4 regions of the Neobacillus sp. K501 genome follow, and region 1 is predicted to be linked to each of the others. Evidence: riboswitches for the same ligand, from Rfam matches in the RefSeq annotation. Region 1 holds a riboswitch; each other region holds the start of a gene.

Region 1 (4,183 bases):
TACAAATACATCTAACTGAAGGTTTTCTTGAATTTCAATCCATTTTTTTATTTCTGCTTTTATATAATTCTCGTATTCATTGTCCGTAATCTCGCCTTTACGCCAATTTAAACGCTGCTTTCTTACCTCCTGTGTTTGAGGAAAGCTTCCAATCGTTGTGGTTGGAAGAAGCGGTAATTGAAAAGCCAAACTCTGAACTTTTTGTCTGTCATTAAATACTGCTGAACGATCAGCACTGTATGTATGGAGCTCCTGAATGGCTCTTCGTACTTGTGCATTGTTTCGAAAAGATGATTCATTTATTGCTTGAATGGCGTTTGTACTTTGTGTGATTTCTTCACGTATTGCCTCATTTCCGTCCTGCACGCCTTTTGCAAGTTGAGCCACTTCCGTTAATTTTTCATCTGCAAAGGAAAGAGCATCTTTTAGAACTGCATTAAGAGCTTCTTCACTCTTAATCGTTACTGGCACATGTAATAAGCTAGATGAAGGTTGTACAATAAAACGATCTCTAGGTACAATCTCTGTGATTTCAGCGAGAATAGAGAGCTTATCAGCTAGATTAGCACGCCAAATATTACGTCCATCAATAACACCTGCAGCTAGTACTTTATCATTTGGGAACCCATATTTTTTTAATGCAGCAAGATTCTGACCATGATCATGAACAAAATCAAGTCCAATACCATGCACAGGGATTGAAACCACTTCTTCGTAATGATCAACACTATCAAAATAAGTTTGTATTATCACTTTTAGTTTTGGAGCAGCGGCAGCCAATTGTTGATAGACTTCGTGAAACAGTGAAACATCTTCTTGGGAAATCGTTGTGGATAGAATTGGTTCATCAATTTGCACCCATTCTGCACCTTCGTTCTGTAATTCGCGTAGAATAGTCGCATAAAGTGGAACAAACTGAGCGACAACTGTTTTTAATTCATTTTGTTTATAACCTTTTGATAGCTTTATAAATGTAATCGGACCTAAGATAACAGGCTTACCATTAATATCAAGTTCTTGCTTCGCTTCTTTATATAAGTGAAGCGGTTGGTTCTCCAGTAATTCAGGCACAGCTTCATCGAGCTCTGGAACAATATAATGATAGTTTGTGTTAAACCACTTCGTCATTTCCGCTGCTACTGCATCACCCGTTCCCCGTGCGATATTAAAATACGTCTCTAACGAAACTTTCTCCCCTCTACATCCAAATCTCTTTGGAACGAGGCCAAACATAACAGCTGTATCAAGTACATGATCATAAAAAGTAAAATCGCCAACAGGAATTAGATCAATCCCTTTTTCCTTTTGCTTCTGAAGATGATGCAAACGAATCTCTTTCATATGTCTTAGGAAGGTTTCCTCATCTAGCTTACCAGCCCATAACTTTTCTAACGCTTTTTTCCACTGACGTTGTTCACCAATCCTTGGATAACCTAAATTCGAGCTTTTTACGGTATTCATGTAACTTTTCCACTCCTTGTTTATTTAGATTTTCGTCTTCAACAAAAAATCTCCCTTTTCTAAGTAGAAAAGAGAGATTCATACGCATAGTTAACTAGAGTTGAGACAAGCAGAGTTTCCCAACACGTATTCTTCACCCCTCCCTATATCCACGTAGAGTACAAGCGCACACAACAGGCAGGTCTCCTGACTTAGGTTCATCACAACTTATCCCTTCCCATTTCTTATGAAACAGTGGTCATTAATAAGTTGCTCCCCATTACAGTGGCGGGACCGTGCCGGAATTTCACCGGACTTCCCTTTTAAGCTGAGTAAATCTTTTACACAGCACCTGTTGGTTTTTTATTCACTTTTTAAAATTTTTAGAATTTAATAGCCATATTAACATGTTAAATAGAGACTGTCAAAGTAAAATCGATTTCTATCTGTGAAGATAGATTATAGATACTTCTGTTATTCCACCAAATAGACGGGCTGGTCGCGATATAGGATTGAAAAACTTGAGGTTCGTGGCAGTGTTGTTGTCAGCATAATCGTATGTGAGACAGAGAAAAAGGGAAACGATATCGTTTCCCTTTCCTTACGGTTTCTTTTTCTAAAATCGAATGAAAAATCAATTCATTTAACAGCTTTTTTCATATACGGTTAATGCTTCTATCACAAATTGTTTGATGTCTGCTTCATCCTTTGGCTCAGGGTTAAACTCTATTTTTAATGGCTCCCCAACTATAGTTCCCCCTTGCTCTTCAATAAGCTTATAGAGTTGGTTTAGGGCACCGCAAAATTCCGGATAGCTCATATCTCCTGAACCGAAAATCGCAAAAGGATGCTGTTCGAGATCCAATTGTTCGATTTCTTCAATAATATCAAGGCATTCGTCTGGGTAATCTCCATCTCCCCATGTATACATTCCGATGAAGGTTAAATCATAGTTTAATAATTCCGTAGCTGATTGAATACTAAGAATATCGTCTAAAATGACCTCGTGATTTTGTTCTCTAAGCTTAGCAGCGATGATATCCGCAATGGCTTCCGTATTTCCCGACATACTTGCATAAAAAACGCCAATCTTCATTCCGATTCCACTCCATTCAATGTACAAGTTTAGGGACTCCACAGTTATTAACGATCCATTTACTTTCAACCGGTGAACAGATAAATAGTTGATTTTCAATGCCTGCCCCTCTAAATCCATGGCCAGCAACAATTTCAATAGGATGTAAGCACATGCTATCTTTTTGCACTTCATAGATTCTTGAAAAACCATATTTATCATGACTCGTGGTTGCATATAGCTTACGTTCTGCACTAAATAGATCTAAAAAGGCCTTTTTTTCTACAATAGGCTGATCGAACGGAATCCAGCGATTCTGATAAGGGCATAGCATTTCAATTGAACCTTTACCTGAACGGGATTCTCCTTTTGAGATAAAGATGTATCCATCATCGTCTTTGTAAATCGAAGAAATCATCGTTTGTGTTTCCTTTTTTATTAGCTTTAATTCCCTTGAGCTAAAGCTATATTTCCATAAGCCACCGTATTCCCTATTGATTTGCGTTCCAATGTAAATACTGTCATGATCATAGAGCAGGGAACGGATGACGGGCTGAACGGCTAAAGATTTAAATGGCTTGATAATATGCCAATTAGAGCCAAAATTATTAGAGATATAAAGGTTACTACCTCCATGTGTAACTACGAGTCCATGACGATTACCCGTTATATCCCACAACCGCTGCGGAGTTGGAAAAGATGTATGCGTCCATTTATTTTCCTGGAGATTGTATCGAACAATCGTGCCATAATCACCAATTCCGAAAATATATGCTCCTAAATTTATCAGCTTGTATATGTTTTCTGACATACGATATTGGAGAAGCCATTCCCCATCTTCAAAGGAATAAATCCCTTCCTGCTTTACTGCCACCATGAAAGGAATCTCCCGAGTAGCTAAAACTGCCGTTGCTCCTCGATCAAACATGTTCCATTTCCTTTTTGGCCATCACCCATGTCAATACGGATTGAGCGAATTGCTGACACTCTGCTATTTGTTCCTCCGTTTCAGGATTAAGCTCTATTTTCAACAATTCCGGAAAAACATCGCTGCCTCTTTCTTTTAAGCGGGTGGCAAATGTATCGACAGCTGCACAGAATTGCGGATAATCATGATCACCAGACCCGAAACAGGCTGTATAAACTCCAGTTAAATTTAGGTGATTCAATTCTTCAAAGAAATCCTCTGCTTCATACGGAAGATCCCCATCTCCCCAGGTATAAGCACCAATGAAACTACAATCGTAGTCAAGAATTCTGTTGGCTTGGGTTGTTTCAAGACTTTCCACTTCCACCTCACAACCTGCTGCGAGAAGTTCTTCCTTTAGAATATTTGCCATATCTTCTGTATTTCCAGACATACTTACATATCCAATTAGTATTTTCACTTATTCCTGCCCCCTAAATGATAATGGTTTTCATTTACTAGTTGATTCGATAATAAATGATAATGATTATCAATGTCAATTAAATTTTAAAATTTAGTTATTTTTTACTCTCAATATTAAGCACGCAATAGGTTTTCATTATTTTCAAAGAAATCCCTATCACTATTGAAAGAGATTTCAAAAAAGATTAAAATAAAATAGAACATACGTTTCCTCGTTGGAGATTCAATTTATTTTATGAAGGAGGTATAAACGTGGAAATCTGGGAGGCTTCTTATAT
Region 2 (4,183 bases), on a different contig from region 1:
GAAGAAGAAATGATTCACTTCTCGAAGCAATATTTGGCACCTTATAAAGTACCTAAATCTGTTAAGTTTCGGGACGAGCTGCCAAAAACCTCGGTTGGAAAATTGTTGCGTAGATCACTTCGGGATGAGTCAGCAATTGGAACTAAATAACTATTAGAAAGGAGAAATGAAAATGAATATTAGCGAATTATATGATATCAAAGGAAAAACAGCTATCGTTACAGGAGGCGGAAGGGGACTTGGCGAACAGATTGCCCTTGCCTTTGCCGAAGCGGGAGCCAATGTTGTGGTATGTTCCAGGAAAGTAGAGGCATGCCAAGAAGTCAGTGAACGACTTGAAAAAATGGGTGTACGTTCACTCGCATTAGAATGTGATGTTTCAAAAGCCGAAGATATTCAAAGAGTGGTAGAGAAAACAATCCAAGAATTCGGAACGATTGATATTTTAGTCAACAATAGTGGTGCTTCATGGGGTGCACCAGCGTTGGAAATGGAAGCTAAACATTGGGATAAAGTGATGGATGTTAACTTGAAGGCTGTTTTCCTTTTTTCACAGGCTGTAGGAAAAATCATGGTTGAACAAGGTTCTGGAAAAATCATTAATATTGCTTCTATCGTTGGTTTCGGAGGACAAGATCCAAAGATTATGGACGCGATTGGTTATACAACCAGTAAAGGTGCAGTCATTACTTTTACACAAGATTTAGCTGTTAAATTAGCCCCATACAATGTTCATGTGAATGCCATTGCGCCTGGCTTTTTCCCATCAAAAATGACAAATGGTCTATTGGACTATACCGGTGAAAAAATACTTGAAAGAACCCCAGCAGGTCGTTTTGGCTCAGATGTTGATATGAAGGGCCCTGCTTTATTCTTAGCATCAAAGGCTTCAGATTATGTATTTGGTCATGTCTTATTAGTAGATGGTGGAACAAAGGCAGCAGTTCAGTAATTTCTAAGTATAACCAAAGCTCACACATACTAACTAGTTGGTATGTGTGAGCTTTTTGGCAGAAAATAAGGGTAACCATACATACGAATCGCGTTCTCGGAGCAGGTTCGTTAGGGCATATCAATGCTCATACAGAACTTTACTTATTAAAGACAGATAAATAAGTCCAGTTTCTTTATTAATATAGTGTTGAAACTATTATTTATGATTCCATGAATAACCCAAAAGAGAGATTAGAAATAGTTTACAAAGGTGGAATACTCTACTATAATAGCTTTTGTAACAAAAAATGAATACTAGACAAATAGGTTTCTTAAATGATCTGAGTGAGATTCATTTGAGACTAAGAGGGAAGTTGGTGAAAATCCAACACGGTCCCGCCACTGTAAGCGAGTAGGAAGGTTATAAAGATCCACTGTGTTTTAAAAAACATGGGAAGGGAAAACCAACCGTTGATTCGCAAGTCAGGAGACCTGCCTATTTTGTATTTAAGCTTCCTCGAGGAAAGGAATGTTTAAAGTGCAGGCAATCAACTGGGTAAATAATATTACTTATTATCAAGATTGCAAGTTATCATGCTGTCGACAAGACTTAGTATTATAAAACTGCCTTTTTACTTTACGCTTTCCTCCGGAACAGCGTTTTTTTGTGTTCAAAAATTAAAGGAGGAAAATGTGATGAAAGAGATTGTAAGAAAATGGGGTCATTTCGGAGTTGTTCTCCTGTTAAGCATGGGGATTATTGCAGGATGTGGTACACAAGAACAGAACTCTTCGCAAGATAAAGCAGTTGCTACCGAAAAAGAAAAGACAAGTGATAGTGGAAAGGAATTTCCTGTCACGATCACCGATGATGCGAATCGAAAGGTAACGATAGAAGAGGAACCTGAAACCATTGTTTCGATCCAAGCAAGTAATACCGAAATCGCCTTTGCTCTTGGAGTAGGAGATAAATTAATTGGCAGATCCGATTATGATAACTATCCAGAGGAAGCCCTTAAAATTGAGAAAGTTGGTGGACAAGATATCAATGCAGAACTTGTTCTCTCCCTTCTACCAGATGTGGCTCTGGTAACGGATTATCATTACAAAACACATCCAGATGTCTTGAAAAAGTTTGAAGAAGCCGGTATTGATGTGGTTGTTGTTGGAAGTGCTACTTCCTTTAAAGATGTTTATGAAAACATTGAAATGATTGGGGAAGCTACCGGAACCAAGACGGAAGCGGAAGAAATTGTGACTGATATGAAAGAGCGTCTACAAGCAATTAAAGACAAAGCAGCAGATTCAATTAAAGATAAAAAGAAAGTTTGGGTAGAGGTTTCGCCAGCTCCAGACATTTTTACGACAGGAAAAAACACCTTTATGCACGAGATGCTTGAGTCCATTCAAGCTGTTAATGCGGCAGAAGATCAAGAGGGCTGGGTGAAAATGACCGAAGAAGAAATTGTCAAATTAGACCCTGAAGTGATCATTACAACGTATGGCTACTATATCGACAATCCAACAGCTGAGGTATTAAACCGTGAAGGATGGACAGAAGTGCCGGCTGTAAAAAATGGAAAAGTGTTTGATGTTGATAACGATACGGTGACAAGACCTGGTCCTCGTTTAATTGAAGGAGTCGAGACACTTGCGGAACTTATTTATCCGGACATTTTTAAGCAATAAAATCGGTTGGTTATATTTGATAAGCGGAGGGCTTGTACTTGGTACAGGCCTTCTAGGTTTATTTTCAAGCAGCGTAACCGTTCCGGTTCAGACTATTTTACATATTATCTTTGAAAAAGTGTTTCATGTGAGTTTACTAGACGAGGTAGCCAAAAATGAAGAAATGATTATTTGGAATATTCGTCTGCCAAGAGTTCTTCTTGCTTTTTGTGTGGGGGCATCCCTATCGTTAGCTGGTGCAGCTTTTCAAGGATTATTACGCAATCCACTAGCAGATCCCTATACGATTGGGGTGTCCTCGGGTGCCTCGCTGGGTGCCGTTCTCGTTTTGTTTTTTCAAGTGACCATTGTTGCTTTAGGGGATTTTACGCTTCCGATTTTTGCTATTTTAGGTGGTTTATTCACGTTATTAATAGTATTCGCACTTGTTCGCTTAAGTAGTAAAAGCTTAGCGATTGAAACAATTATTTTAGCGGGAATTATCGTTAGTGCCTTTATAAGCGCGTTTGTCTCTCTCCTTATTTCATTAGGGGATCGTGATGCGATGACGCAAATTATCTACTGGTTATATGGCAGTGTTGCCATGAGAGGATGGAGCTATGTTCAACTCATTATACCATTTATGATAATCGGCTCGATAATACTGTTCTACTTCCAGCGTGAATTAAATGCCTTGGCACTGGGAGAGGATGCCGCCGATCATATTGGAGTCGATGTGAAAAAAGGGAAGACCTTCGTTCTCATTGGTGCCTCGTTATTAACGGGAGCTGCAGTCGCTGTTTCAGGGTCAATTGGCTTTGTTGGACTAGTCATTCCACACCTTGTCCGGCTTGTAACGGGTCCGAATCATCGCCATGTTCTTCCGCTCTCCTTGCTAATAGGAGGAGCTTTTCTCATTTTAGCTGATTTACTGGCTAGAACCCTGATTGCTCCAAAAGAGCTGCCAATTGGCGTGATTACTGCTTTAATTGGTGCACCTGTATTTGCCCTTTTATTGATTAGAGAAAGACTTGGGAGGGGGACGAGTAAATGATTCACGTTCAAAACTTGGTTGGTGGATATAGCCATTCCCCCATTATTAAAGGTTTAGATTTTGACATTAATAAAGGAGAGTTTTTTGCGCTTCTTGGTCCGAATGGGAGTGGAAAAACAACCCTTTTTAAACTCATTACCGGGCAGTTATCAAGGATTAGCGGGAAAGTTTCCATCGATGGTAAAGAAATTACATCCCTTTCTAAACTTGAAAAAGCCAAAAAAATGGCGGTACTTACACAGGAAGTTCAAGTTTCCTTCGATTATTCCGTGGAAGAAATCATTAGTCTTGGACGTTATCCTCATCAAAAGGGGATTTTTAAACAACTTTCGAAGGCAGACCGAAAAGTCATTGATGAGGTGATGGAGCTCACCCAAATAAGTGACTTTCGAAAAACTCCATTTCGAATGATTAGTGGTGGAGAAAAGCAAAGAGTCTTATTGGCCAAAGCTTTAGCACAGGAGCCTGAAATCTTACTTTTGGATGAGCCTACCAATCATTTGGATATTAAACATACCTTTCACATGT
Region 3 (4,183 bases), on a different contig from region 1:
CGCCTGATAATTCCTGAATATTTTTATTTTGGAAGGAAGATATGCCTGTCTGCATCATGACTCTTTGAACAATTTCCTCATCATTATCCCCCCATGATTGAAACCATCCTGTTTGATGGGCATAACGCCCTAGCGCAACCGTCTCTTTCACGGTGTAGGAAAAAGAAGGTGGCGAATGCTGAGATAAGACCGCAATCATTTTGGCCAGCTGCTTCGTTTTATAGTCCTGAACTCTTTTTCCTTTAATCAGGATTTCACCCGTTTCAAATGGTAAGATACCGCTCACCATTTTTAACAATGTCGTCTTGCCGCTTCCATTTGGTCCAAGTATCCCATAAAGCTCCCCAGTTTGAACGTTGAAGGAAACATCCTTCAGGACTGATTCACCTGAATATCCTCCTGAAACTTGTTGAACGCTAAGCATTCTTAACCACTTCTTTCCATCCGTTTTCTTTGTAATAAAATGACTGCAAATATCGGGGCACCAATAAAGGCGGTGATAACCCCTATCGGTAATTCGGTAGGGGAAATAATTGTCCGGGACAGGAGATCTGCCAAGATTAAAAATCCGCTTCCCGTTACTATCGCTAATGGCAGCAAATGCTTATGATCTGGACCCCACAATAATCGAGAGAGATGGGGAATGACAAGTCCTACAAAACCAATGGTTCCAGAAACAGCCACTGCTGCTCCAGTTAGGATCGAACCCGCTGTTAAAACCACTAGCTTCCGTTTTTGAACGTTAACCCCTAAATGCTGCGCTCTTTCTTCTCCAAACGACATCGCATTTAGTTCTTTCACATTAAAAAGCAAGATGACGGAACCAATGATAAAAAATGGCAAAATAATTTTTATGTATTCCCAGCCGCGCATCGATACACTGCCCAACAACCAGCCAATAATCTGTCTAAGCTCATCTCCTGTTAAAGCAATCATTAGTGAAATAATCGCACCCAGAAACGAACTAAAGATAATTCCCGTTAATATAATCGTTTCCACTCTCATCGAACGATCAATTTTACGAGCGAAAGCAAGTACTAAAAAGATCGTGATAAAGGAAAACAAAATACTTAGAAGCGGCAGTGTGAAGTTGCCAATAAAGGGGATGGAAATTTGAAAAAACAAAGTAAGTACAGCCCCGACTGAAGCGCCAGAGGATACACCTAATGTAAAGGGATCGGCTAATGGATTTCTTAAAAGACCTTGAAAGGCCGCTCCTGCAATGGCAAGAGCTGCTCCTACAAGACCTGCTAAAATTACTCGGGGTAAACGGATATTTATAACAATACTCGAATACATCGGGTCAATCTGATCAAGTGAAATAAAGCCAGTTAGTTTTGCGATAATAATTTGAATAATCGTATAAATCGGGACCGAAACACTGCCAATCGATATCCCTAATAGTATCGAAAAGAGCAGGAAACCTCCGGCAAAAAAATAGGCTATTAACTTATTATTTAAAAACTTCTGGATAGACAGCCTTTGCAAGTTCCTCTACTCCTTCAACAATCCTAGGACCTGACCGGGTCACACGATCAGAGTCTACATCGATGACTTGCTTGTTTTTAATTGCATTGACATTTTCCCAGCCTTTTCGGCTTAACACTTGCTCATCCGCATTTTTAACATAAAATCCATAAGTAGTAATGATGACATCTGGATTACGGTTAATAATTGCTTCTTGATCCATCGCAACCCAGCCTTCTTGGTCGTTTGCGATATTCTCTGCATTTATAAAACGCAACATTTCATCCATAAAAGTATTTTTACCAGTCGTAAAAATTTCTGGTTCCGCCCCTACCTCAATGAACACCTTTTTCTTCTCGGAGATTTCAGCAGCTTTCTCTTTTATTTCAGCCAATTTCTCCTCCATTTCTTTCACTAGCTCTTCTGCTTTGATTGTTTCACCTGTAGCTTTCCCAATCAAACTAATGGTGTCATTTACCTCCTCAAAATTTTGCGCATCATCCACGATTAATACGGTAATTCCAGAATCGCTTAACTGCTTCAGACCTTCTGCTGTATGTTGTGAGGCATGTGCTAACACTAAATTAGGCTGTAAAGCAATAATTTTTTCTAAGTTAACTTCCATGCCGCCCACTTTCTCTTTTTTTGAGACTTCTTCAGGATAATTATCATAATCTGATACTCCAACGATTTCTTCTTTAAGTCCTAATGCATAGGCAATCTCAGTATTACTTGGTATTAAAGAAACAATTTTTTCAGGTTTTTCGCTAATGACTACCTCTTGGTCAAAGGCATCCTTAATGGTTACCGGAAAAGCTTTATCTGTTGATTGTTGCTCAGAACTGCCTTTTGTTTCTTCCTTAGGACTTTCGTTTTGTTCACCGCAGGCTGTTAATACACCAATGGATAATAATAAAATAAATAATAACGAAGATAATTTTTTCATTTTTTCCTCCTATGTACGGCATTTTGATCATAAAAAAGTGTGAATAAAAAATAAAACATCTCTACATTTATGTAGAGATGTTGGTTCGATAGATCCTTATACTTTATAAGTAAAAAGGCACTAGTCTTCCACACCTCCCTATCCTCGTAGGTTCCTTTTGGCGCAAGAATTAGGCAGGTTTCCTGACTTATGGTCATCGCTTCCTATGTCTTCCCATCTTTCGACAGTGACATTTTATAGGTTGCTCCCAATTACAGTGGCGGGACCGTGTTGGCTTTTCACCAAACTTCCCTATTAAGCTTAAAATCTTTAGAAAAAGATTTCTAGCACCTATTCTTCAATTATTTTTTTATGATAGTCCTATTATATAATAACGTGGAGAATTTTGTATCATTTTTGCTAATTTCTACAAAATGGATTATTATTGCTCAATAACTCTACAAAGATTTGCCATTTCAATTGCCCCTGCTGCTGCTTCCCATCCTTTATTCCCTGCTTTTGTTCCAGCACGCTCAATCGCTTGCTCAATGGAATCAGTCGTTAACACACCAAAAATAACCGGGATGCCACTTTCTAATGTAATTTTAGAAACACCTTTTGCTACTTCATTGCAAACATAATCAAAATGAGGAGTTGATCCTCGGATGACTGTACCTAAAGTAATCACGGCATCATACTTTTTACTTTTAGCCATTTTCTGGGCGATTAACGGAATTTCAAACGCACCTGGCACCCATGCTATATCGACATCAGATTCGCTTACACCATGTCTTTTTAAAGCATCCTGTGCTCCACTTAACAATTTACTCGTAATAAATTCATTAAAACGGCCAACAACAATTCCTATTTTTAAACCTGATCCAACTAAATTACCTTCAAAAAGATTATTCATCCATAATTCCTCCAAATATAAATTTTTCCATATTTTCGCTAAACTTATCTTTGACTAGCCTGCTCCAATTTCTTCCTATATTCAATTAAGTCTTTAATCGTAATAAATTTAACTTTTAATTTATCTGCAATTTCCCTTAACTGGGGAACTCGTGCCATTGTCCCATCTTCATTCATTATTTCACAAATTACCCCTGCCGGCTTTGCCTGACATAATTTTGCTAAGTCCACTGCTGCCTCTGTATGTCCCGTCCTACTAAGAACGCCACCTTTTTTTGCAACTAAAGGAAAAATATGTCCTGGTCTTTTAAAATCAGCAGGTTTTGCTTCAGAATCGAGCATACTTAAAATTGTTGCAGAACGCTCGAAAGCAGAAATCCCTGTAGTTGAAAATTCATGATCAATACTAACTGTAAAGGCTGTTCCATGGGGATCGGTGTTATGGGCTACCATTGGGCCTAATTCTAGTTTATCTGCTAGTTCCTCTTCAATTGGAACACAGATCAACCCTCTTCCATGTGTTGCCATTAAGTTGATCACATCTGGTGTAGCCCTTTCTGCAAGGGCAATAAAGTCACCTTCATTTTCCCTGTTCTCATCATCACAAACGATGACAACCTTCCCTTGTTTTAATTCTGTCAGTGCTTCTTCAATTGTATCAAACATCCTATCCTCCCCTTCCTCATAATCCTTCTAGATTATTGTTTGCCGTTTCTACAAAAATAATGGTAAGACCTTTAGTAAAAGCCATTTTCTTCTAAGAACTTGGCCGTTAAACCTGATGCACTCTTATTAGAGGTTTGTCCGGAAGTACTCATCAAAAAATGTCCTACATATTTACCAATCATGTCACATTCTAGATTAACAATTTCACCCTTG
Region 4 (4,183 bases), on a different contig from region 1:
ATGTCAAAGTTAATCGCCTTTCAAAAACAGGCTGGGTTTATTCCGTGGCTTCTGTCCTTGTTTTGACGATTGGTTATGGGTTCTTCTTGAAATACTTAGGCGGCAACAATGTTTGGACAGATTCGGCGACTAATGTTCTTTCCATCGCAGCTCAAATATTAATGTTAAAACGATTTACCGAACAATGGATTTTATGGATTTCCGTCAACGTCCTTTCAATTTGCCTTTGGTTGAGTGCTCTTCTTGCCCAAGGTGGGAATGATTTCTCGATGTTAGTGATGTGGACAGCGTTCTTAGTTAACAGCATCTACGGTTATATCAACTGGCGAAAATTGTATCAAGAACAAATGTAGGAGGTGGAGACAATGACGGTAGGTTTTATTGGCGGAAAGTTTCTGCCGCTGCATCTTGGCCATGTATATGCGATTGTTCATGCTTCATCGATTGTGGATGAACTGTATGTTGTTTTATCCCATAGTGATAAACGTGACAAGGAATTGTGTAATCATACCAAAATGAGGTTTATTCCAGCTCAAATTCGACTGCGCTGGTTATCGCAACTAACAAAGGATATGCCTAATGTAAAAGTGATATCGGTGGAAGATGAGCAAGGAAAGGAGGATTACGATTGGTTTGAAGGTGCTCAATTAATCAAAAAAGAAATTGGAAAACAGATAGACTACGTATTTAGTTCTGAACCAGAATATGGGGAGATTTTTGAGCAACTTTATCCTGAATCAAAGCATGTTGTAATTGATCCGAATCGCTCTCATGTGAACATCTCTGCTACAAAAATCCGCCATGAGGGAGTGTATAGCAATTGGGAGTACATTCCTGATGTGGTTAGGCCCTATTTTATAAAGAAGATTGTCGTAGTGGGAACCGAAAGCTGTGGAAAATCAACCCTTACTAAAAATCTTGCAAAAATATACAATACAACCTATGTTGCAGAATACGGCAGAACAGTTTGCGAAGAATTAGGCGGCTGTGATGGAATTATTGTCAAGGAGGACTATCACAAAATCGCTTATGGTCACAAAATGGAAGAATGGAAGGCGATTGAAAAGGCCCAAAAAGTCGTTTTTATTGATACGGAGGCTATTGTGACACAATTTTACTCGAAGCTATACAATGATGCTCATCAAACAGTATTGGATGAAATAGCTAAGTTACAAGATTACGATCTTTGGCTCTACCTTGAACCAGATGTAAAATGGGTGAACGATGGATTAAGAGTTCACGGTGAGGAGACGGTCCGGGACCAGAACAGTCATGATTTAAAAAGATTATTGAATCAACATAATATTGTCTATAAAATCTTGAACGGGGATTACTGTAATCGACTTACAGCCGCTATCGGGTATATTGATGAAATCCTGATGGAAAATTGTTAGTAAGTTGTCCCCTCGAAAAAAGATGCTTGTCAAAGTAAATATTGTATATTATAGTTGGAGCATACAATATTTAGTGGTGGTTAAAAAAATGCACACTAAATATAGATAATAACCAATAATAATGGTGTCTGAAAAGACTTAATAGGGAATCTGGTGTGAATCCAGAACTGTACCCGCAACTGTAAATGCTGACGAAATAAGCAGATCCACTGTCTTTGGATGGGAAGGGCTTAGAGTAGGGGAAAGCATGAGTCAGGAGACCTGCCATTTTTATACGTGTTATCTTCTTCGGGAGTTGGGAAGGTAAACGAGGGTACTCTTAATGATGCAGTGAATGATACTGTTTTACTAGATTAATCCACGTTTACTAAACCCATCTTTCGTTGATGGGTTTTTTGTGTTCCAGAAGATCATAGAAAGAAATGAGGAATAAGAATGGTAGAAAAAGTATCTAGTAGAACCTCACAAAAGAATTCGGTTCTTGAAATTATCAAAAGTGCTTCTGAAAAGTATCAATTGAATACAGTGGGAATGGTTGAACAAGTATCTGGACTAGACGAATCAGAACAATACGAATCATCGCTGGTGTATGCATTAAATCAAATTTCCATGGATGACCCAAATTGGACTTTCCTTGCCGCAAATGTATATTTGCATAAACTATATCAACAAGCAGCAGATAATAGGGGCTTCTACCATGACAGCAAGTACGGGGATTTTTACTCGCTGATTACCTATTTAACAAGTCTAGGAATTTATTCGGATCAGCTTTTACTAACTTATACAAAAGAAGAAATTGACATATTAGCTAGAGAAATAAATCCTGAAAGGGATGAGTTATTTCATTACATAGGAATATTTTTATTAGCGGATCGCTATCTAGCGAAGGATTACGAGGGAAAAGTCTACGAGCTTCCACAGGAGCGGTTTATGATCATCGCAATGTCTTTAATGATGAACGAGCCAAAGGAGAAACGTTTAAATTTTGTAAAAGAAGCCTACTGGGCATTGAGTAACCTCTATATGACGGTTGCGACCCCGACATTAGCGAATGCCGGAAAAAGCTTTGGTCAGCTCTCTTCTTGTTTTATCGATACGGTTGACGATTCTTTAGATGGTATTTACTTAAACAACTGGGACACGGCTAGATTGAGTAAAGATGGCGGGGGAGTTGGGATTTATCTAGGAAAAGTCCGTGCCTTAGGTTCCGATATCAAGAAATTTAAAGGAAACTCCTCTGGTGTTGTTCCTTGGATCAGGCTAATTAACGGTACAGCGGTAAGTGTGGATCAGCTTGGGCAACGACAGGGTGCTATTGCTGTTTATCTAGATGTTTTTCATAAGGACATTATGAATGGATTTCTAGACCTAAAAACGAACAACGGTGATGAAAGACGAAAGGCACATGATATTTTTACTGGAGTTTCAATCCCTGATTTGTTTATGGAAAAATTACAAGAAGTTGACGAAACCGGAAGAAGCATCGGAGAATGGCATACCTTTTGTCCCCATCAAGTCAAACAAATCATGGGCTGGAAGGATGCAAACGGTACACTCCTGGGTTTAGAAGATTTTTATGATGAAGCGGATGAAAAACACTTTACAGAAAAGTATCAAGCAGCCGTCAGCCATCCGCTTCTGCCTCGAAAAACGTATCGGGCGATGGATATTATGGCGAGAATCATGATTTCTCAATTAGAAACGGGTACGCCATATATATTCTATCGAGATGAAGTTAATCGGCAAAATCCAAACAAACATATCAATGGAAGCGGCCGAACATCGATTTTTTGCAGCAATTTGTGTACTGAGATTACGCAAAACATGTCGGCAACTACGATTGTTAAAGAATATACAGATGAAGAAGGAAATTTGGTCATCGTTCGGAAGCCAGGTGATTTTGTTGTTTGTAATCTTTCTTCTATTAATCTGCCAAAAGCCGTCAAAGATCAGGTTTTAGCCAAGTTGATTCCAATCCAGATGAGGATGTTGGATAACGTCATTGATTTGAATACTATCATGGTTGGACAAGCGGAAGTGACAAATAAAAAATATCGGGCCGTTGGTTTAGGAACCTTTGGCTGGCATCATTTACTTGCGTTAGAGGGGATTCACTGGGAATCTGAGTCGGCTGTAGAATATGCTGATCAACTGTATGAAGAGATTGCTTATTATACGATTCGTTCCTCGATGGAATTGGCAAAGGAAAAAGGGTGTTATAGTCAGTTTAAAGGGTCAGAATGGCAGACAGGCAAATATTTTGAGCAAAGAAATTATCATACTTCGCGCTGGAATCAATTGAAAAAAGAGATCTCTCTATATGGAGTGCGAAATGGCTGGATGATGGCGATTGCACCCAACTCTTCAACGGCCAAAATTGGTGGTTCTACGGATGGAATTGATCCTTTGTATGCAGTTGAATATGCAGAAGAGAAGAAAAATTTTAAATTTAAGGTCACCGCCCCGGATTTGAATCATAATACGTACAATTATTATCGTCGTACCCGCAACGTGTTGGATCAAACTTGGAGTATCCGACAAAATGCAGCACGCCAGCGTCACATAGATCAATCAATCAGTTTTAACCTCTATGTTCGTCATGATATTAAAGCAAAAGACTTGCTACAACTCCATATGGAAGCGTGGAGACAAGGTTTAAAAACAACCTACTATATCCGAAGTACTTCCCAAACGGAAATAGAAGAATGCGAATCATGCCATAGCTAAAAAAAATAGATGAGGTGGACTCAGGTGAACCATGCACCATTATCAAAAATTAAACTGTTAAA

The links. A riboswitch is a leader RNA that binds a small molecule or an ion and turns the genes downstream of it on or off. The one in region 1 is predicted to bind cobalamin.
Region 2: it holds a riboswitch for cobalamin, as region 1 does, so the genes downstream of both, ACWM35_RS13770 (ABC transporter substrate-binding protein) here and metE (5-methyltetrahydropteroyltriglutamate--homocysteine S-methyltransferase) in region 1, are expected to answer to the same signal.
Region 3: it holds a riboswitch for cobalamin, as region 1 does, so the genes downstream of both, ACWM35_RS00565 (ABC transporter substrate-binding protein) here and metE (5-methyltetrahydropteroyltriglutamate--homocysteine S-methyltransferase) in region 1, are expected to answer to the same signal.
Region 4: it holds a riboswitch for cobalamin, as region 1 does, so the genes downstream of both, ACWM35_RS17925 (ribonucleoside-diphosphate reductase subunit alpha) here and metE (5-methyltetrahydropteroyltriglutamate--homocysteine S-methyltransferase) in region 1, are expected to answer to the same signal.

Annotation. Positions count from the first base shown of each region.
Region 1 covers NZ_JBSLYA010000009.1:118,468-122,650, reverse strand. Annotated here, with positions in the region: gene metE (5-methyltetrahydropteroyltriglutamate--homocysteine S-methyltransferase) at 1-1,461, opposite strand, end outside; cobalamin riboswitch at 1,621-1,811, opposite strand; gene ACWM35_RS19225 (flavodoxin) at 2,084-2,563, opposite strand; gene ACWM35_RS19220 (hypothetical protein) at 2,553-3,443, opposite strand; gene ACWM35_RS19215 (flavodoxin) at 3,436-3,903, opposite strand; gene ACWM35_RS19210 (LAGLIDADG family homing endonuclease) at 4,158-4,183, shown strand, end outside.
Region 2 covers NZ_JBSLYA010000005.1:182,388-186,570, forward strand. Annotated here, with positions in the region: gene ACWM35_RS13760 (long-chain-fatty-acid--CoA ligase) at 1-150, shown strand, start outside; gene ACWM35_RS13765 (SDR family oxidoreductase) at 173-952, shown strand; cobalamin riboswitch at 1,242-1,447, shown strand; gene ACWM35_RS13770 (ABC transporter substrate-binding protein) at 1,630-2,622, shown strand; gene ACWM35_RS13775 (FecCD family ABC transporter permease) at 2,585-3,655, shown strand; gene ACWM35_RS13780 (ATP-binding cassette domain-containing protein) at 3,652-4,183, shown strand, end outside.
Region 3 covers NZ_JBSLYA010000001.1:114,357-118,539, forward strand. Annotated here, with positions in the region: gene ACWM35_RS00555 (adenosylcobinamide amidohydrolase) at 1-424, opposite strand, end outside; gene ACWM35_RS00560 (FecCD family ABC transporter permease) at 427-1,488, opposite strand; gene ACWM35_RS00565 (ABC transporter substrate-binding protein) at 1,454-2,413, opposite strand; cobalamin riboswitch at 2,569-2,762, opposite strand; gene ribH (6,7-dimethyl-8-ribityllumazine synthase) at 2,835-3,305, opposite strand; partial or broken gene ribB (3,4-dihydroxy-2-butanone-4-phosphate synthase) at 3,353-3,970, opposite strand; gene ribE (riboflavin synthase) at 4,042-4,183, opposite strand, start outside.
Region 4 covers NZ_JBSLYA010000008.1:120,851-125,033, forward strand. Annotated here, with positions in the region: gene pnuC (nicotinamide riboside transporter PnuC) at 1-353, shown strand, start outside; gene nadR (multifunctional transcriptional regulator/nicotinamide-nucleotide adenylyltransferase/ribosylnicotinamide kinase NadR) at 366-1,394, shown strand; cobalamin riboswitch at 1,500-1,677, shown strand; gene ACWM35_RS17925 (ribonucleoside-diphosphate reductase subunit alpha) at 1,830-4,121, shown strand; gene ACWM35_RS17930 (ribonucleotide-diphosphate reductase subunit beta) at 4,131-4,183, shown strand, end outside.